DNA from 2 places in the Latilactobacillus parafuchuensis genome. Region 1 is predicted to be linked to the other one. Evidence: predicted binding sites of a transcription regulator. Region 1 holds the regulator's gene; the other holds the start of a gene.
What was found. The regulator NrdR, encoded in region 1, represses ribonucleotide reductase genes. The targets are predictions, from matches to a motif close to ACACNATATATNGTGT.
Positions count from the first base shown of each region.

Region 2: nrdH (glutaredoxin-like protein NrdH) is a predicted target of NrdR. The motif match lies at 3,852-3,867, and genes of this name have one in related genera.

Region 1 is NZ_CM143875.1:1,621,567-1,632,081, reverse strand. It holds gene ACVPPQ_RS08030 (alpha-hydroxy-acid oxidizing protein) at 164-1,270, opposite strand; gene thrS (threonine--tRNA ligase) at 1,581-3,551, opposite strand; gene dnaI (primosomal protein DnaI) at 3,871-4,791, opposite strand; gene ACVPPQ_RS08015 (replication initiation and membrane attachment family protein) at 4,791-6,176, opposite strand; gene nrdR (transcriptional regulator NrdR) at 6,192-6,665, opposite strand; gene coaE (dephospho-CoA kinase) at 6,816-7,403, opposite strand; gene mutM (DNA-formamidopyrimidine glycosylase) at 7,403-8,239, opposite strand; gene polA (DNA polymerase I) at 8,251-10,515, opposite strand, start outside.
Region 2 is NZ_CM143875.1:1,996,838-2,007,352, reverse strand. It holds gene ACVPPQ_RS09920 (lipoate--protein ligase) at 1-161, opposite strand, end outside; gene nrdF (class 1b ribonucleoside-diphosphate reductase subunit beta) at 267-1,232, opposite strand; gene nrdE (class 1b ribonucleoside-diphosphate reductase subunit alpha) at 1,284-3,455, opposite strand; gene nrdH (glutaredoxin-like protein NrdH) at 3,546-3,776, opposite strand; gene cls (cardiolipin synthase) at 4,098-5,555, opposite strand; gene ACVPPQ_RS09895 (EbsA family protein) at 5,777-6,187, shown strand; gene ACVPPQ_RS09890 (cold-shock protein) at 6,268-6,483, opposite strand; gene ACVPPQ_RS09885 (formate--tetrahydrofolate ligase) at 6,640-8,313, shown strand; gene lspA (signal peptidase II) at 8,383-8,838, shown strand; gene ACVPPQ_RS09875 (RluA family pseudouridine synthase) at 8,831-9,736, shown strand; gene pyrR (bifunctional pyr operon transcriptional regulator/uracil phosphoribosyltransferase PyrR) at 9,909-10,457, shown strand.

The DNA of each region.
Region 1 (10,515 bases):
GCCCTTTCAACAGAAAGGCCCGCGCGTTCTAATGACTTAATTCGTCCGAATTAGAAACTATCAGCCCAGAGACATCAAGTGTCTACTTAGGCGAGAAGCGGGAACTTCTGCTTTATTTCTCAACAGACATTAGTATACCGAGATTAGATTATGAAGTCAAGCTTTAATTACCATATAAATTATCGAGTAATTGTGTGGCCTTCACTTCATCAATATTATGGGTCCCAGCGAGTTGCATGACAAGTTCTAATTCAGTTTGGAGATAATCAAAGACACTCTTGACCCCTTGGCTCCCGCCCAAGGCTAATCCGTAAATCACTGGCCGACCAATGGCCACGATGTCAGCCCCTGATGCCAACGCTTTAAAGACGTGTTGGCCACGACGAATACCACTATCAAAGACGATTGGCACCCGTTTATTCACGGCTTTAGCGACCACTTGCAATGAATCAAACGCCGCTGGTCCACCATCTAATTGACGACCGCCGTGATTTGACACCCAAATCCCTTTAGCACCCGCTTGAAGAGCAATTTCAACATCTTCTGCCGTTTGCACCCCTTTTACGAAGACTGGTAAATGCGTGTAATCAGAAATAAATTTGACGTCTCTAGGACTTAGGCTTTGTTTAGCTGATTTATAAACCACGTCCATCGTTTGACCGACACCACTTTGGTAGTCTTCCACAATTGGTAAGCCAACTGGGAACGTAAAATGATTTCGCTTGTCAGTTTCCCGGTTACCACCAACGGTTGCATCCGCCGTTAAAACAATCGCTTTAACGTGATGAGCCATCGCTTCATCTAAGATTTTACGGTTAATGTCATCATCTTTACTCATATAGAGTTGGAACCATTGTGGGCCACCATGGGCCGCATCCGCCATATCAGCAATGCTTGCTGAGGCAAATGAACTCATCGTTAGAATTGAGCCGTAATCGGCAATTCCTTTTGCCGTGGCAGCTTCACCTTGCGTATTCGCTAGCTTGTGCGCTGCAACGGGGGCCATGATGATTGGTGATGTCAGTTGATCGCCAAATATTTCAGTCTTCGTGTCCGGATTTTCAATGTCTCTTAAAACATGGGGCACAATATATTTATGATTGAATGAGGCAATATTTTCTTTAATCGTATAGAGATCGCCTGCGCCGCTGTAAATATAGCCGTAGCCATCTTGTGGGATCACTTTACCAGCATCTTCTTCTAGTTCGTATAGATTGATAATATTGAGTGCTTTCTCTGCTGAACTTGTTACATATTGATTATTTGCCATTTTAAAGACCTCCATCGATCGTGTAATCGTTTACAATTCCATTATAGCGCTTTTATGGTTGTGCACAACCAATTCAACTTATAAATCGTTAATTTCATTAATAATATTCAATTTAACCTAAACTAGTATTAAAGACCACTCGTTTTTAGTCCTTATTAATTGCTAAAATTAATTGATCATTTAATATCATTCCCGCTATCAAAAAAGTCATCATTTCCTAATTAGAAATGATGACTCTTTTAATAGCTTACACCACACCTATAGTTGACTGATTATCATACTGTACGGTGATTTAAACGCTTATTATTAATTATAGATTAACTTTACTTGCGTGTTTCTTACCATCACGACTGTAATTGCCAACTTCAGCAAAAATCGCATTAACAAACATGTCTGAGGCTTCTTCGACGGCATTGTCTTCACCGTATTTACGAACCGAGACCGTTGCTTCGGCCATTTCTTGATCCCCAACAACTAATGTATAAGGAATCTTGCTTGTTTGGGCTTCACGAATCTTATAACCCATTTTTTCGTTGCGATCATCGATCCGAACCCGTAAGCCCTTTTTAACCATAGCATCTTTAACGCCCTTAGCATATTCATAGTGCAAATCATTCTTAACGGGAATAATCACAGCTTGCGTTGGTGCTAACCAAGTTGGGAAAGCGCCTTTGTAGATTTCTGTTAAGTAAGCAGTAAAACGTTCTATCGTTGACACTAAGCCACGATGAATCATGACTGGACGGTGCATTTCACCATCTTCGCCGACATATTCAAGTTCAAAACGTTCTGGCAACATGAAATCTAATTGAATCGTTGACAATGTTTCTTCATTGCCAGTGGCCGTCTTCGTCTGAACATCTAACTTAGGACCGTAGAAGGCTGCTTCGCCTTCGGCTTCAACATAGTTCAAGCCCAAATCATCCATAGCACCCTTTAACATTGCTTGCGCCTTATTCCACATTTCGTCATCGTCAAAGTACTTTTCAGTATTCTTAGGATCACGATAGCTCAAACGGAAGGTGTAATCATTGATGTTAAAATCAGCATAAACTTGAATCATCAAGTTCAAGATTGATTTAAATTCATCTTTGATTTGGTCGGGACGAACAAAAGTATGCCCATCATTTAAAGTCATTTCACGAACCCGTTGTAAACCTGATAAGGCCCCTGATTTTTCATAACGGTGCATCATGCCAAGTTCAGCTAAGCGAATTGGTAATTCACGGTATGAACGAGGGTGATGTTTGTAAACTTGGATATGTGAAGGGCAGTTCATTGGGCGTAATTCAAGCATTTCACCATCACCCATGTCCATTGGTGGAAACATGTCTTCACGATAATGATCCCAATGACCTGATTGTTTGTATAAATCAAGGTTCGCTAAGATTGGCGTGTAAACAGGTTCGTAACCATTAGCGACTTCTTTGTCGATAATGTAGCGTTCGATTGTCCGTCGAATAGTGGCTCCGTTTGGTAACCAGTAAGGTAAGCCTGCCCCGACCTTAGGATCAACGAAGAATAAGTCTAATTGGTTCCCAATCACCCGGTGATCGCGTTCTTTCGCTTCTTGACGACGTTGTAAATCAGCTTCCAATTCAGCTTGTTTCGGATAAGCCGTCCCATAAACCCGTTGTAACATTTGGTTGCTTGATTTACCTTGCCAATAAGCACCGGCCACTGATAATAGTTCAAAGAATTTAACATCGCTGACTTTCGCCAACATTGGTGCTAAAGCAAAGTCTGAATAAGTCCCTAATTGATAAATGAGTACTTGATCAGCATCAACTTTATCTAATAATGCTAATTTATAAGTTTGGCCCGCAAATAAAGCTTTGGCATCGGTTTTAGCCATCATCACACGTTGAATGGCTTCACCTGATTGAATCAATTTGGCCATTGCTTTTTTAATATCGGGTAAATCAGTCACGGCTAATTGGCCGTTTTCATTGTCGGTATCATAAAAGAAACCATCTTCAGTAGCGTTGACTTCACCAAATTGCATTTCTGGATAACGTTGGTTTAAAACAGCTGCCAAAACAAACGCAGCGGTATTCCAAATTGCCTTCAAGCTGATTGCTTCATCATCTTTGGTGATGATTTCAATAGCCCCATCTTCTAAAAGTGGTTGGTGTAAATCGACCACTTCACCATTGAATTTACCAGCAACTGCTTTTTTAGCTAAGCTTGTACTAATTGATTTCGCAACATCGAATAAACTAGCTGCTTGTTCAAAAGTCTTCTTAGCACCATCTGGAAACGTTAATTGAATTTCTGCCATCTTTTGACACTCCTTTATTTTTGGTTATCAACAATAAAAAAAGTCCCTGAGATACATATAAAAATGTACCTCAGGGACGAATTGATTTCGCGGTTCCACCCATCTTGAGCTCAAAAATAATTGAACTCCAGCTTTAGCGTCTTTAACGGTAACGACCCGATCTTACGATAACTCTCAAAAAGTGGTCCATTAAATGTACTTTTGAAAAACTTTCAGCGCTGTTTTTCTCTCTGATCAATCCTGCATTCAATAGGTGTCTTTTATCATTGATTAAATTCATTAAACCACTTTCATCGGCGTTATGCAACCCCTAATCAGATTAATTTAACCGACGATTATGGCCGGATACTTCGACCTCTTTAGCCAAATAACGAACTCGTTGCATAATCCGCCCGGCTTTGACCGGTTCATTGTCCCCCCGTTGGCTGGTGGTTAGATGTTGTTCGAGTTCGTCCATCGTAAAGTTGGAACTGAAGAAAGTCGGTAATTGTTCTTGCATCCGATATTGCAAGATGATTCCAAGCACCTCATCCCGAATCCACGCGCTCAATGCATCGGCCCCAATGTCATCAATCATCAAAATTGGCGCTTTTTTAATGACGTTAACTTTATCTAGCACGTTATTTTGACCAATCGCATTTTTCATTTCAACCGCAAAGGTCGGAAAATGGATCAAGGTGGTTTCGAATCCGTCTAACGCGAGTTCATTGGCTAAAGCGCCTAGCAGATAAGTTTTACCAACCCCGAATTTACCACATAGGTATAAGCCTTGGTGGTAAATCGTTGGGGCGTTTTTGATATCCTCAATAAATTGTAGCGCCGTCACTAATGGTAACTTACGCTCATTGATATCGTATTGGGCTAAATTGGCATCCACAATATCTTTAGGCATATTAATCGATTTAACCCGGGCCTTTAAAGCTTGTTGTTCCCGCTGCTTCATTAGCGAGGCTGTTGGTTCATAACTCACATCAATAAAATGATTGATTAAAACCAGCTTAGGCGCGTATCCGGGCGCTAACGTCGTTTGCCCGTTGGCTAATTTCTGCTTTTCATTAACGTATTCGTAGATTTTAGCGGCGCTCCGCGTGACTGTTTCCTGCGTCAGCCGATCCTGATTCGCCTCAATAAAAGCTTGCACATCCGGATCTTGTAAGGCGGATTCAACCAATTGATTGAAACGTTGGTTTAACTGGCGACGATTCATCTGTTCGATGAGTCCTTTTTTCATATCTTCCATTATTCTCCCCGCCCTTCACGAATTTTTTTGAGCAATTGATCGACTTGATTCTGATCGGCCTTAGTTGTTGTTTCCTTGGGTGCCTGATAATCGGGTTGCGCCCACTTCGGCACGGTTTCTTGTTTCGTCGGTTTTGTTTGATAACGATTATTTTGTTTCGTCTTCGCTTTATCAGTTTGCGCCGTTTGGAACTGACGAATCTGCTGAATCGCATCAACCGGCGTTTGAACCCCTTTTTGCGCCCATTGATTAGCAATCCGGTCCAACAAGGCTTGCGTTAACCCTTCATAACGTTCAGTAATGTACGCCACTAAAATGTTGAGCACATCGTTACTAAAAATATAGCGTCCTTGCAAATCTTTTAGTGCCCGAATTTCATTTTTAGCGACGTAGCCGTGTTTTTTCTGCTTTAAATCGTTCAAATAATCGACCGGTAGATAGCGTTGGCTGTCTGTTAACCACTGCATTTCTTGTTCGTTAAACTTGGCCTGCTGCCCCTGCTTTTGTAATTCACTTAAGGTATATTTAGAATCAGTCGCTACTTTATTTTGAGCGGCGTGGCGGCGCGTATAGTTGCCCAGAACATTTTGTTCAAGCGCCTCCATATTCAACGTATTGTCTCTGGCATCCATCGTCGTGCCCATTAAGTTCGCGAGGGTTATTTCGTCTAAGCCGTAGAAATAATGTAAATTAAATAACCGTTGTTCATTGCGTAGCACTTCATCGGGTGAAATCTGCCGTTGCCCTAACACATCTTGCAACAGTTCCCAATCAAACGTCTGTAACTCAAGCGCGCTAAAACTAGGTTTATTCGGCGATTTCTGCTGATAAAGGCTCTTCGTTTCTGCCACGCCATCTGGTGTATTTAGCAAATGGTCATTTTGAACGTGGAAGACGGTTAAAAAGTTCTTACTGACTTCTTTATAATCTTGTGAACGTACCGGTTGGAGCTTAAACCGCTCCCGCAATTCGATAAACCGCTTCTCGCCAACCGATTCATACAACACAACGCTCAATAGATCGTCTTTAAAAAAAACATTTGGTTTCATTGGCGCGTATAGTTCATAAACCAATTGGCGGCCTGCTTCACCATTTTTTTGATACGTCCGGATTAAGCCTAATGCCTCTAATTTACTGCGGCCGTCATAGAACGCTGGTAAATCGACACTCAATAAATTCAATAGCGTTGCGTGGGTTTGAAATTGATGTTGGCTCGCAACATCCTTCACTTGGCTCCACAATAACAAATAAAGACTATAGGCAACGGCACCCATCAACGGTTGATACAAATACGTCACCACCGTTTGGTCGAAATCAGTTAAGTAGTTTGCTTTCGTCACCAAAAAGCCGTCTTTTGGACTTAAAAAATCAAATGCATCAGCCATAAAAACGTCCTTTCCTTATTTTGATTCTTTTGCTTTTTCTTTTTTCATCATGTCTTGTAATTCTTTCATGAAGACATTCATATCCTTGAATTGCCGATATACACTGGCAAAACGAATATAGGCAATCTCATCGATTTCTGGCAATAGTGCCATCACGTATTCACCGACTGCTTGTGACGACACTTCATTTTCACCTAATGCTCGAATTTTATTTTCGACATCGTCGACGATTTCCGTCATTTGTTCCATGGTAACCGGCCGCTTTTCAGCCGCCCGAATCAACCCACGCAATAACTTATCACGATTAAATTCTTCGCGCGTCCCGTTTTTCTTGATGACTAGTAATGGTGTTTGTTCAACGCGTTCAAACGTCGTAAACCGGAAGCGACAGTTTTCGCATTCACGACGACGACGGATAACTCGCCCCTCATCGGTTGGTCGACTGTCAATCACCCGTGAACTATTTTGATGACAATGCGGACATAACATAGTGACACCTTCTATTCTTAAATTAAGCTTTTATTTTAGTTTAGTATAAACCCATCTTATCCTAGTTATTATACCATGAACACGCAAATTCACTAAATGTTGAATCGTCAAAAATCCCGACCAAAGTTTAATTTAGTCGGGATTTTTTAACTAATCAGTGATTTTCGTTAATAAACTATTAATTTGCGCCTGCAGTATTGCTAACGACCCTTCATTCTCTAATATAAAATCGGCCCGCGCTCGCTTTTCAGCCAACGACAACTGACTATTGATTCGTAATTCAGCCGCTTCAGCTGTTAACTGATTACGGGCCATCAACCGTGCTAATTGCGTCGCATGTGAGACAGCGACCACAGCCACGCCATCAAATAATTCGGCGTACCCTTGTTCATACAACAACGGAATATCAACCACCACAACTGAGGCTTGCTTAATCGCGGCCATCTGTGCAATCAAGGCCTGGCGAATAACCGGTGCGGTAATCGCGTTCAACTGCGCTAAAGCTGTCGGTTGTCCAAAAACGAGTTGGCCTAATTTGTGACGATCGACCTGACCATCAATCACTAACGAGTCCCCAAAAGTGGAGGCAATTTGTTCTTTAACCGTTTGATTTTCCGCCATCACTTGATGGGCCACTTGATCCGCATCAATCACCGGTACGCCCAACGTCTTAAAAATGGTGGAAACTGCCGATTTGCCCGTCGCAATCCCGCCCGTTAACCCTAAAAAATAGGTCATTAACGCGCCTCTTTTCTAATCTGACAATGCGGACAAAAGTGAGTGCCACGTTGGGCGACCTTTATTTTTTCAATCGGCGTCTGACAACGTTCGCACGGTTCCCCTTTTTTACCATAGACATGTAACATCTCTTGAAAGGCACCAGCATGTCCGGTCGCGTTCAAAAAGGTGTTGACGGTGGTGCCCCCACTATTAATCGCTAATTGCAATTCAGTAATGATGTCATCGTGGAGTTTTTGAACTTCCGCTTGCGTTAATAAATCAGCCGGTGTTTCCGGATGAATCTGGCTCAACCACAATGTTTCATCCACATAAATATTACCTAAGCCGGTCACCACTTTTTGATCCAACAATAACGGTTTGATGGCTTTATGGTGTTTTTGTAACGCTTGATAAAACTGGTGCACGTCAAACGTCGCCGGTGTCGGTTCGGGGCCCAAGGTTTTCAGCCCAGCAACCGTCATTTCTTGGCCGGTTTCAATCAACTGCATCCGGCCAAATTTACGCGTGTCTAAATAACGTAATTGCGTCCCATCAGTCATCTCAAAAATCACGTGGGTGTGCTTGGTGACGGGTGCACTTTGATCATCCACTTCGTATTTACCTTCCATCCGCAGATGGCTAACGACCGTTAAATCGTGATCAAATCGAATCAATAAATATTTGCCCCGCCGATCGACACCGGTAATTTGCCGATCCACTAAGCCGTCTAAAAAGACTTCATCAGGATTAACGACAATTTTAGACCATAAAATTTGGATGTCTTTGACGGTTTTACCAATGACTAATTCCGCTAATCCACGCCGGACATTTTCAACCTCTGGTAATTCTGGCATTGTTTTCCACCTTATTTCTTAATGTCATACCAAGTGGGCCCAAAGCCACTTTCGACTTTCAGTGGCACGGCTAAACTAACCGCTGAATCCATCACACTCGGCACTAATTTTTGTAGGATTGGTATTTCTGCTTCTGGTGCTTCAAAAATCAATTCATCATGGACTTGTAATAACATTTTAGCTTGTAAGTTAGCCTTGGTTAATTCTTGTTGCATCAAAATCATGGCCACTTTGATAATATCGGCCGCACTACCTTGAATGGGCGTATTCATCGCAGTCCGTTCAGCAAATGACCGTAGATTAAAGCTTTTAGCGTGAATATCTGGTAAATACCGACGACGGTGAAAGAGGGTTTCAACGTACCCTTCTTCACGCGCTTTTTTGACAATATCGACCATAAACTGTTGGACACCCGGATATTGTTCAAAATAGGCTTCAATGAAGCTCTTAGCCTGCTGACGGGTAATCCCAATATTTTGTGATAACCCGTAGTCACTAATCCCGTAAACAATCCCGAAGTTCGTCGCTTTCGCTTGACGTCGCATATCCGGCGTGACTTGGTCCGCACTGGTTAAGCCAAAAATCTTCATCGCTGTATTGGCATGGATATCCCGATTTTCCTTAAAGGCTTCTTGCATGTTAACGTCACCCGAAATATGGGCTAAAACGCGCAATTCAATTTGGGAATAATCAGAAGAAAATAGTTGCCAACCCGGTTGACTAGGGACAAATGCTTGGCGAATCTTACGTCCTTCGGCCACCCGGACTGGAATGTTTTGCAAGTTAGGATCGACTGACGATAAACGGCCCGTTTGCGTTAAAGTCTGTAAATAACGCGTATGCACTTTATTGTCTTGGTGAATCGACTTCAATAAGCCCTCGACGTAGGTCGATTGAATCTTGGCAATCTGGCGATAATCCAAAATGGTTTGAACAATCGGCGCATCTTTGCGAAGTTGTTCAAGCACATCAACCGCTGTTGAATAACCCGTCTTGGTTTTCTTAATCACTGGTAAGCCCATTTTTTCAAATAAAATGACCCCTAACTGTTTAGGAGAGTTGATGTTAAAGGTTTCCCCAGCTTCGGCATAAACTTTTTCTTCCAAGATCTTTAAGGTTTGAATAAATTCGGCACCCATTTGTTGCAAGCAACTGGCATCCACTTTAATCCCAGTAATTTCCATCCGCGCTAAAACCAGCGCTAACGGCAATTCCATATCGGTAAATAAATCAAATTGCTGATGTTCTTTTAACTGAGCGACTAATTGGGGTTGTAATTGATTAATCGCAGCCGCCTTTTGAACTAAATGCTGATAGAACGTGGTTAGTTCTTCAGGTAGCGCCCGTTTAGCCCCTTTACCGTAAACTTGTTCATCCGTTTGCACGTTTTGGTAGCCGTGTAAGTTAGAGAGCGTTCCTAAATCATTACTATTATTGGTCGTATTTAATAAGTACGACGCGAGCAATAAATCAAATTCAACCCCCGCCAATTCAATCCCTAAGCGACTAGCCGCCACTTGATTCCGTTTAACATCAAATACGGCTTTGGTTTGGTCAGTATCTTCCAACCAATCTTTAAAAATCGGTTCTGCTAATAAAGCCACATCATCGCTGACGTACCAGTGTTTTGGCGTACCAACGTAGAAACCAACCATCTCGGCCGTATGATAATTGTCCGTTAACATTTCAATCCCAAATGTAGCGGTACCCGTTAATTCAGAAAGAAGCGTTAAATTATCATTGGTTAAAACCGTGTAATCATACGATTCAACTGGCACGGCTTCTTCTGAAGTGACGTTCAACTGACTCAAAAATGATTTGAAATTCATCGCTTGATAAAACGCAATTAAGGTCTCTAAATCCGGACCATTATAAGCGAGATCATCAATACCGATGGTTAACGGCGCATCCCGACGAATCGTGGCCAACATCTTACTCATAAACGCTTGATCACGATCTTCAATTAAATGTTCTTTTAACTTGCTAGCTTTCATTTCATCGACGTGCTCGTAGACCCCTTCGATACTCTCATGAGCAGCCAGCAATTTTAACGCCGTTTTTTCACCCACTTTAGTGACGCCCGGATAATTGTCAGAAGTATCACCCATCAAACCCTTTAAATCGATAATCTGACTCGGCAATAGTCCCAGCTTTTCTTGCACGTGCTCTGGCGTGTAGGCTTCGATTTCGTTGACACCTTTAACCGTAATGTTAACGGTCGTCTTATCAGTCGTTAACTGGGTTAAATCGCGGTCACCAGTGACAATATCAACGGC
Region 2 (10,515 bases), 380 kb from region 1:
TTGATTTCTTCAAACGTATTTTGATTGCGGCCCACGATGATGCAGGGTTTTTCAATATAAAAGAGCAACAAAGGTTCATCGAAATGTTTTTGATTCATTAAATATTGTTCAGTCGCCAAGTTGCGACGAATATCATTAGATTGCATAACAACGTAATACATCAAACAGGACTCCCTTCATGATTAACACGCTTTCATTATACCTTAGTTGGCGATAATCGGGGATTAAAAAAGACCGAAATTCACTTGGAATTTCAGTCTAAGAATTTATTCGAAATGGTAGTCGCTATCACTCATGGCCTCAACATTACCCAGACGGTAACCATTACCGACTTGGGAGAAGAAATCATGGTTGGCGGTCGAGGTTGACATCCCGTTTAAAATTACGGGATTGACGTCTTCAGCGGTATCGGGGAAGAGCGCACCTTGGCCAAGGTTCATTAAAGCTTTGTTGGCGTTATAGCGGAGATAAGTTAGGACTTCTTCAGTCCAACCAGTCCCGTCGTAGACTTCGTGCGTGTATTTCTCTTCGTTGGCGTAGAGATCGTACAATAAATCGTACATCCAATCTTTCAAACTATCCTGTTCGGTGGCTGGTAATTCGTTAAACCCTAATTGGAATTTATAACCGATGTAAGTACCATGGACGGATTCATCGCGGATAATTAACTTGATGATTTCAGCGACGTTGGCCAGTTTGTTATTGCCTAAATAATAGAGTGGGGTGTAGAAACCGGAGTAGAATAAGAAAGTTTCTAAGAAGACACTGGCAATTTTTTGTTGGAGTGGCGTGCCATTTTGATAAATATCATTAATCTTGTTGGCTTTATATTGGAGATATTGATTCGAATTGGTCCATTCGAAAATTTCGTCAATTTCACTCGGTGTATTCAAGGTTGAGAAAATCGATGAATAACTTTTAGCGTGGACCGATTCCATAAATTGAATGTTATTGAGGACGGCTTCTTCATGTTGGGTCCGGATATTAGCACGCAAGCTCGCCATCCCATCTTGTGATTGAAGGGTATCAAGTAAGGTTAAGCCACCAAAGACGTGGCCAACAATCCATTTCTCTTGATCGGATAGGTCACGCCAATCGTCTAAATCGTTAGATAATGGAATTCGGGTATCTAACCAAAATTGTTCGGTTAATTTTTCCCAAGTGGCTTTATCGATTTGATCTTCAATTTGGTTCCAATTAATTGCAATGTAATTCTCTGAATTTACTGTCATTTCAATTGACTCCTTTTAGTATGTATCCGGGGCAAGTTGCCCCTTGACTGACTAGATGGTACAGCTTTCACAAGCATTTGCGCCAACTTCATTTTCATCATCAGTGTATGTCCGGATGTAGTAAATTGATTTGATGCCTTTATGATGCGCATAGTTTCTTAAGATGTTTAAATCACGGGTCGTCATCTTATCCGTGCGGCCATCTTTCCATTCGTATAAACCGGCCGGAATCGTTGAACGCATGAAGAGGGTCATACTCATGCCTTGATCGACGTGCTTTTGAGCAGCGGCGTATATATCAATGACCTTGCGCATATCAATATCGTAGGCTGATTCATAAAATGGCATCGTTTCGTTTGAAAGACCGGGAGCTGGATAGTAAATCGTTCCAATTTTCTTTTCTTGGCGGTCTTCAACGCGGTTGACAATTGGTTGGAGACTAGCAGAGGTATCGTTAATGTATGAAATTGAACCATTTGGTGCAACAGCCAAGCGGTTTTGATGATATAAACCGTCCGCCATAATGGCATCGCGTAAAGCTATCCAATCCGCTTTAGTGGGGATAAAGATGCCTTCAAAGAGGGCTTTAACTTGTGTTGATTGTGGGGCCCAGTCTTCATTCAGGTATTGGTCGAAATAAGTGCCATCAGCGTATTTGCTCTTATCAAAGTTGGCAAAGGTTGTATGGCGTTCTTTCGCAATCTTATTCGAAGCTACGAGTGTCCAATAGTTGAGTAACATGAAATAATTGCTGGTAAAGTCGATTGATTCGGGTGAACCATACAACATTTGGTGAGTCGCAAAATAGGTATGCAAGCCCATGCCACCTAAACCGATGGTGTGCGCCAGTTCGTTACCATGCGCCACTGATGGCACTACATCGATATCTGAATGATCCGTGACATAAGTTAAGGCGCGGACCATGGCTTCGATTGAATGCCCAAAATCAGGTGACGTCATCATATTGGGGATATTCGTCGAACCTAAGTTACAGCTAATATCAGTCCCTAAGACGTCATATTCTTGACGGTTATTGATTTGTGAAGGGGTTTGAACTTGTAAGACTTCTGAACAGAGGTTACTCATGATGATTTTACCGTCAATTGGATTGGCTTTATTGGCCGTATCAATATTGACGATGTACGGATAACCTGATTCTTGTTGTAATTTACTGATTTCATTTTCTAAATCACGGGCTTTAATCTTCGTTTTCTTAATTTGATCGTTAGCGACTAAATTATCGTATTCTTTGGTGATGTCGACGTATGAGTAAGGGACACCGTATTCTTTCTCAACACCGTAAGGGCTGAAAAGATACATATCGGCATCGTTGGCAACCAGTTCGTAATACTTATCTGGCACGATTAAACCGAGTGACAGGGTCTTTAAACGGTACTTCTCATCGGCATTTTCCTTCTTAGCCCCCAAAAAGGCAATGACATCGGGATGGAAGGCGTTTAAATAAACGACACCGGCCCCTTGACGTTGACCGAGTTGGTTAGAATATGAGAATGAATCCTCCAATAATTTCATGACCGGTAAGACACCACTAGCAGCGCCATCAATCCCTTTAATCGGATCACCAGCACCACGTAAGTTAGACAGGCTAATCCCAACGCCGCCACCAATTCGGGATAATTCGAGTGCAGAATTAATCGTCCGGCCGATGGAGTTCATGTCATCAGTGGTTTGGAGTAAGAAACATGAAACCAATTCACCCCGGCGTGAACGTCCGGCGTTTAAGAAGCTAGGGGTGGCCGGTTGGTAACGTTGATGCACCATTTCGTCTGCTAGATTCATGGCTAAAGTTTCATCGCCATCTGCGAAATACAAAGCGTTGACGAAAATCCGGTCTTTAAAATCTTCTAAATAGAAACTATTATCATTTGTTTTCAAAGCATATTGTGCGTAAAATTTATAGGCAGCCATGAAAGATTTGAAATGAAAATCTTGATCAATCAAATATTGATTGAGTTGGTCCATAAAAGTGATTGAATAAGCTTTAAGAAAATCAGCTTCATAATAGTTTTCAGTGACTAAATAATCTAAACGGTCTTGAAGGGACTTAAAAGTCACCCTATTGGGTTTAACGTTTTGGTCTAAGAACGCATCGAGCGCTTCTTGATCCTTATGTAACGGAATTTGACCGTCAACCGGAATATTAATTTGATTATTGAGTTCATAATAGGTGACATCTTCAGTACGGATTTCTTTTAAAGACATTGTTAAGCACCACTTTCTGCGAAATTAAGGTTTAAAAAAAGGGAAAGACTAACTCAAAATACGAGTTAGTCTAACAAAAGGGGAAAAGAATTAGATTGCTAGTTTTTGTAGTTCAGCAGGTCTAAAACCAGAAAAGCTTTCAATTCCGTCAGCTTCTAAAACGGGAACGGCTTGAAAGTCGTTTTCGCGTAAGTAATCGATATATTGGGGTTCGTCGTTAATATTATGTTCAATAAAAGTAACGTCGTGTGTTTCCAAAAAGTGTTTCGTCATCCGACATTGGGGACAACCGTTTTTAGTGTATAACGTAATGTTTGCCATGTTCATTTAACTCCCTTGATAAAACTAATTGATAAAAATAGTATACCGTTTAGAAAATCAAGTTGCAATGATTTAACACCATATATTGTGTTTAAATAAAAAACAGCCCCTATTGCTAGGGGCTGTTGCCGAATAATTAATTGAATCTCACTTGAACTGTTCACTTATAAAGTTAACCATAATCACTACTAAAGTCAATGGCTATTTTTAAGTTTTGAACCGTCAATATTGATTAAACCGTGTGGCACTAGTATTTAGTTTACAATAAAAAATGATGAGCAACTTAATAACTAACAATTTAAATATTTTTACCCGAACATTTTATAAAATGGGGGAGAGTAATCGTGAAAATTTCTGTTTAAAACGGAGCCATTTAGATTGTTCGCTGATTATTTCGTCGGTTAATAACTGCGCGTGTTGCATGTCGGCTTCGTAGATGGTTTCGAGTTGGGCAGCGACTTTCGGATCATAGATGAACGCGTTGGCTTCAAAATTGAGTTTGAAACTGCGAATATCCATATTGGCCGAACCAACCGTACTGATATGACCATCCATCACCACCGTTTTGGCGTGTAAGAAACCATTTTGGTAACTATAAATTTTAACCCCAGAGGCGTGTAATAACTGACTATAATATTGCGTTGCCCGGTAGATGAACGGGTGATCTGGCATATTAGGAACCATAATCCGAACGTCGACACCGGACATTGCAGCCGTCGTTAGCGCATCAATAATACTATCATCTGGAACTAAATAAGGGGTTTGGATCCAGAGCCGTTTTTTAGCGGTACTAATCATTTTCAAATAGCCGAGTTTAATTTGTTCATCGAGTTTATCCGGCCCACTGGAAACAATTTGCATGGCCGCCGATCCCCGTTTAGAGACGACTTCTTTTGGAAATAAATCTTGAGAATAGGGGAGTTGCACCTTGGTCTCAACACTGGCGTTCCAATCCATTAAAAAACGAACCTGTAAGGCTAAAACGGCATTCCCCGTGACACGCATATGGGTATCACGCCAATTACCGAATTTCTGGCTGCGCCCGAGATATTGATCGCCGACGTTAAAACCACCGATGTAACCAATGTTACTATCGACGACGACCACTTTCCGATGATCACGGAAATTTAGCCGGAAATCAGTGATCGAATGTTTAGAACTGAAGAAGGTGCGGGCGTGACCGCCAGCTTGTTCGAGTGGCCGCCACCATTTTTGCGTTGCCCCTTGAGAACCCCAAGCATCGTATAAGACGTTAACGGTGACGCCGGCGTTTGCCTTTTCAACTAATAATTTTTGTAAATCATTGCCGATTTGATCGTTGTAGATGGTGTAATATTCAATATGGATACTTTTTTGAGCTTGGCGGATGTCATTGAATAGGGCCGCGAATTTTTCTTGACCATCCGTGTATAACGTCACGTGGTTGTCTTTTAAGACGGGGGCGTTGTTAATATTTAAGAATAAATTGACCATTTCAGTTGCTTCACTAGAGAGCATCTTTTTAGGCAATAATTCATTTTTACGATTTTCTTGACGTTGAATATCAACCAACGCTAAAATCCCATCGTTAATCTGAGATTGACTTTGAAAAATCTTTTTACGTGATAAGCCACGCCCGGTAAAGAGGTATAAAATAAAACCACCAACCGGTAATAAAATTAAAACTAATAACCAAGCCCACGTTGCGGCGATGTCCCGTGGTTGGCGTAAAACAGTTATGATGGCGAGAACTGCGTTAATAAAAATAACTAAACTACCAATTTCGACTATTAATGCCAAACGATCACTCCTTTAATACGATTAAACTTCTTTAACAGTTTACTAAAAAAATGGTGAAAAAACCACGACTTAGACTGAAGCGTTGATGTTAAACAGTAGAATGTCACAATCAAAATTATCGTTAGTTTCATTATATAGTTTAATCATTCTTAAAGTTTATCGCAATCCGCTGACAAGCCGACGTTATTAATGGTACTATGAAAACACTAAGGAGTGTGCTCATGCAAAAATCGCTAACAATCCGTTATCAACCAGGTTACGCTTATTCGATTACGACGTGGTCTTGGATTGGCTTTATCTATCTACTGGCTTTAATCGTCCAACTCGAACTCATTAATTTAAATTGGCAATCAATTACGATTGCGCTGATTGCGGTTATTTTAACCATTGTTAATATTGGGGGATATCAAGTGAAAGTGACCCCAACAACAATCAATTTAAAACGACCGGTATTTAAACGGCACCGCACAATTGATCGTGAGAAACTGACGCAAATTACGGTCCAAAAACACGGCCTTTTAATAACAACGACTGAATTAGACTATCAACCTGAACAATTATTGTTACGGGTAAAAAGCAAGCAACGGTTAGTGACCGCTTTAAAAGAAGCCGGTTGGCCAGTTGTCGAATAAATAAAATAGGCAACGCACCCATTTTTAGGGTGCGTTGCCTATTTACATACATTTAATAATGAATCATCGTTAATTATCAATTAGTCTTGTGGGGGTTCAATTTTTTGGACATTGGCTGCTTGTAAGCCGCGGGCGCCTTCTTTGACTTCGAATAAAACCACGTCATCTTTATTGAGGGACTTATAACCATCAGTCTGGATTGCGGTAAAATGAACGAAAATTTCCTCACCATCTTGGTAACTGATGAAGCCGTACCCCTTAGCATTGCTAAACCACTTCACGATTCCTCGTTCCATCACAATCCCTCCTTAAAATCCACGCATTAACAGCGCACCCTTATTCTACCACGCTGGTTGACAACTGTCGAAGATAAACTTTATTGAAACTAATCTGCCAATTCCGTACGAAATCGGCTATAATATGTTTATCGTCAATAAAAGGAGTGGGCCAGCATGTCAGATATTCAAATTGCACAAGCAAATGAAGCAACTGAAATTAAACCAATTACAGCAATTGCCGAACAAATCGGGTTACAAGCTACGGAATTGGAACAATACGGACCTTACAAAGCAAAAGTGAACTTTAAAGCCATTCAACGGCTAAAGGACCAACCAAATGGTCAACTGGTTTTAGTGACCTCGATTAATCCAACGCCAGCGGGTGAGGGTAAATCAACCGTCACGGTTGGTTTGGGAGATGCTTTACGGCAATTAGACAAGTCTGCCGTGATTGCCTTACGCGAACCGTCATTAGGGCCTGTGATGGGAATGAAGGGGGGCGCAACTGGTGGTGGCTATGCGCAAGTCGTTCCAATGGAAGATATTAATCTTCATTTTACCGGCGATATGCACGCCTTAACATCAGCGGTCAATACCCTTGCGGCTTTAATCGATAATCATATTCAACAGGGTAACGTTTTAAACATTGATCCTCGCCGGATTATTTGGAAACGGGCTTTAGATATTAATGATCGGGCCTTACGCCAAGTTGTCATTGGTTTAGGCGGTCCGGTGCAAGGGATGCCTAGACAGGATGGTTTTGATATTACGGTGGCCAGTGAATTAATGGCAATCTTATGTTTAGCAACCGACATTACCGATTTAAAAGCCCGAATTAGTCGAATTGTGATTGGTTATCGTTTCGACCGTGAGCCAGTAACCGTTGCTGACTTGAAGGTCACGGGTGCGATTACGATGTTATTAAAAGACGCGTTGAAACCCAATTTAGTCCAAACGCTTGAACATACACCAGCGTTAGTCCACGGCGGCCCGTTCGCCAATATTGCGCACGGCTGTAACAGTATTTTAGCGACACAAACGGCTTTGAAATTAGGCGATATCGCGATTACCGAAGCCGGCTTTGGGGCTGATTTAGGTGCTGAAAAATTCTTGGATATTAAAGTGCCACAATTAGGCCAGACACCGGATGCTATCGTGATTGTCGCGACGATTCGGGCTTTGAAATATAACGGTGGGGTGGCATTAACCGATTTAACCACTGAAAACTTAGGCGCGTTAGAATCTGGTTTTAGTAATTTGGCCAAACACATCGCCAACATGCAACGTTATGGTGTGCCGGTTGTCGTGGCCGTTAACGAATTTACAAGCGATACCGAAGCTGAAATCAACTTATTACAAGAACTTTGTGAACAAAAAGGCGTTAAAGCCGTGGAAACCAGTGTTTGGGCAAACGGCGGTCAAGGCGGATTAGCATTGGCGCATGAAGTACTCACTGCATTGGACCAACCGAAAGATTTCCAACCTTTATATGATGCTCAAGCGGATATTAAAACCAAACTCAATACGATTGTCACTAAAATTTATGGTGGCCGTGAGGTGGTCTTTGAAGGTAAAGCCATTAATCAATTGAAACAAATTGAAAAGAACGGTTGGGGCCAACTACCGGTTTGCATCGCTAAAACCCAATATTCATTATCGGATAATCCGAAAGCCTTAGGGGCACCAACTGATTTTACCGTTCACGTCCGTGAACTAATTCCAAAACTTGGGGCTGGGTTTATCGTGGCGATGACCGGTGCCGTTTTAACCATGCCCGGTCTACCGAAAAAGCCGGCCGCTTTAAACATGGATGTGACGGCGGATGGCCAGATTTCTGGGTTATTCTAATATTCGAAAGTGATTGACATCAGTGCTGTTTTTAAGGACAATGTTAATCAGTACGAATAGGGGGAAACCGTGGTGTTATATTTAATTTTAGTTTTTTTAGTAATTGGTAGCGATCAACTACTAAAGAGCTGGGTGGTTGGCCATCTTAGTTTTGGCGCGTTTAAAACAATCGTACCCAACGTTTTTGGATTAACGTATGTTCAAAATGATGGGGCGGCTTGGAGTATTTTACGCGGGCAACAATGGTTCTTCTATCTGGTCACCATCGTGGCGGTTGGCGTGATTGGGTACTTATTTTACACCTCTGAGCGGTCTGAAAGATTATATCGCATTGGGTTAGCATTAATGCTGGCCGGTGCGATTGGGAATTTTATTGATCGGTTACATCTAAAGTACGTTGTTGATATGTTCCAACTAGATTTTATTAATTTTCCAATCTTTAACATTGCGGATATGGCGTTGACCTTTGGCGTACTCTGTGTGTTAATCGCAATTATGGTGAAAGAGAAAGTGACTCATGACTGAAAAAAAACAAGTAACAATTACAACTGAAACGGGCCGAATTGATAAGATTTTGCCCCAACTACTGACTGATTATTCACGGTCACAAATTCAACAGTGGTTTAAAAAGGACTTGGTGCAAGTTAATCAAAAACCTTGTCAATCTAAATATAAAGTCGCTGCTAACGACGTCGTCACCATTGAAATCCCGGATCCCGTAGCGCTTGATTTGGTGCCCGAAGATATTCCGTTAGACATTGTCTATGAAGATGATCAAGTGTTAGTCGTTAATAAACCCCAAGGGATGGTGGTGCATCCCTCAGCGGGACATCCCAACGGCACGTTAGTCAATGCATTGTTAGCCCATACGCCGTTATCTGAAATCAACGGCGTTTTCCGGCCCGGAATTGTGCACCGAATTGATAAAGACACCTCTGGTTCATTGATGGTGGCTAAAACCAACGAAGCGCACGAATCGTTATCGGCTCAATTAAAAGCCAAATCGAATTTGCGCGAATACGTGGCGTTAGTTCACGGTAATTTCGAAGAGGATGAAGGCACCATTGACGCGCCAATTGGCCGTTCAAAAGTTGATCGGATGAAACAGGCGATTGTGCCTGATGGTCGTCCAGCGGTCACTCATTTTAAGGTCGTTGAACGTTTTAATGATTTTACGTTGATTAGATGTCGTTTGGAAACCGGTCGGACCCATCAAATTCGGGTCCATTTAGCGTATATCAACCGCCCGGTCGCCGGCGATCCCGTCTATGGTCCGCGTAAAACATTACCTGGCAAAGGCCAATTTCTGCACGCTGCCATTCTGGGCTTTAAGCATCCCGTTACTGGGGAACAACTTAAATTTGAAGCGCCATTACCCGCTATTTTCGAAAGAACTTTGCAGCAATTACGCGAAAACAATTGACATTTAAACAACAATTCGATATGCTAATAACAACATAAATAGAAACCTTTAAATTGGTCCCGTGAGGCCCAGAAGGTACGGTGAATAAGTGGTGACGACGCAATCTGTCTAGAAGCCACAACTGTAACCTCCTGGCTAACTGGCCGGGAGGTTTTTTGTTTGGAAGGAGCGGATGATGATGGTTAAAGAAGTTGTTGACAGTACGACTATGAAACGCGTTTTTACCCGAATTACGTATGAAATCATTGAACAAAACAAGGGGATTTCAGACCTTGTCTTAGTGGGCATCAAAACCCGCGGCGTCTTTATCGCTCACCGGATTGCCAAGCGGTTAGAACAATTGGAAGGTATTACGTTACCAGTTGGGACGCTCGACATCACTTTGTATCGTGATGATCAACATGATTTGAATTCGCAAAATGAACCCCAAATTAATGGCAGTGATATTCCGATTGATATCACCAATAAACACGTCATTCTAATTGATGATGTTTTGTACACGGGTCGGACAATTCGCGCAGCACTCGATGCGCTGATGGATCTTGGTCGCCCTAAAAAAATTTCCTTAGCAGTTTTGGTTGATCGCGGTCATCGCGAATTACCAATTCGGCCTGATTTTGTCGGTAAAAATATTCCAACCGCTTTGACGGAGCAAATCAAAGTCGCAATGGAAGAAATTGACGAACATGATGGCATTACGATTGAAAAATTAACTAAATAATCATTAACCGTTTAATTGACTCCAGAGAGAGCAAAAGGGTTTGTTCGAAATCGTAGCG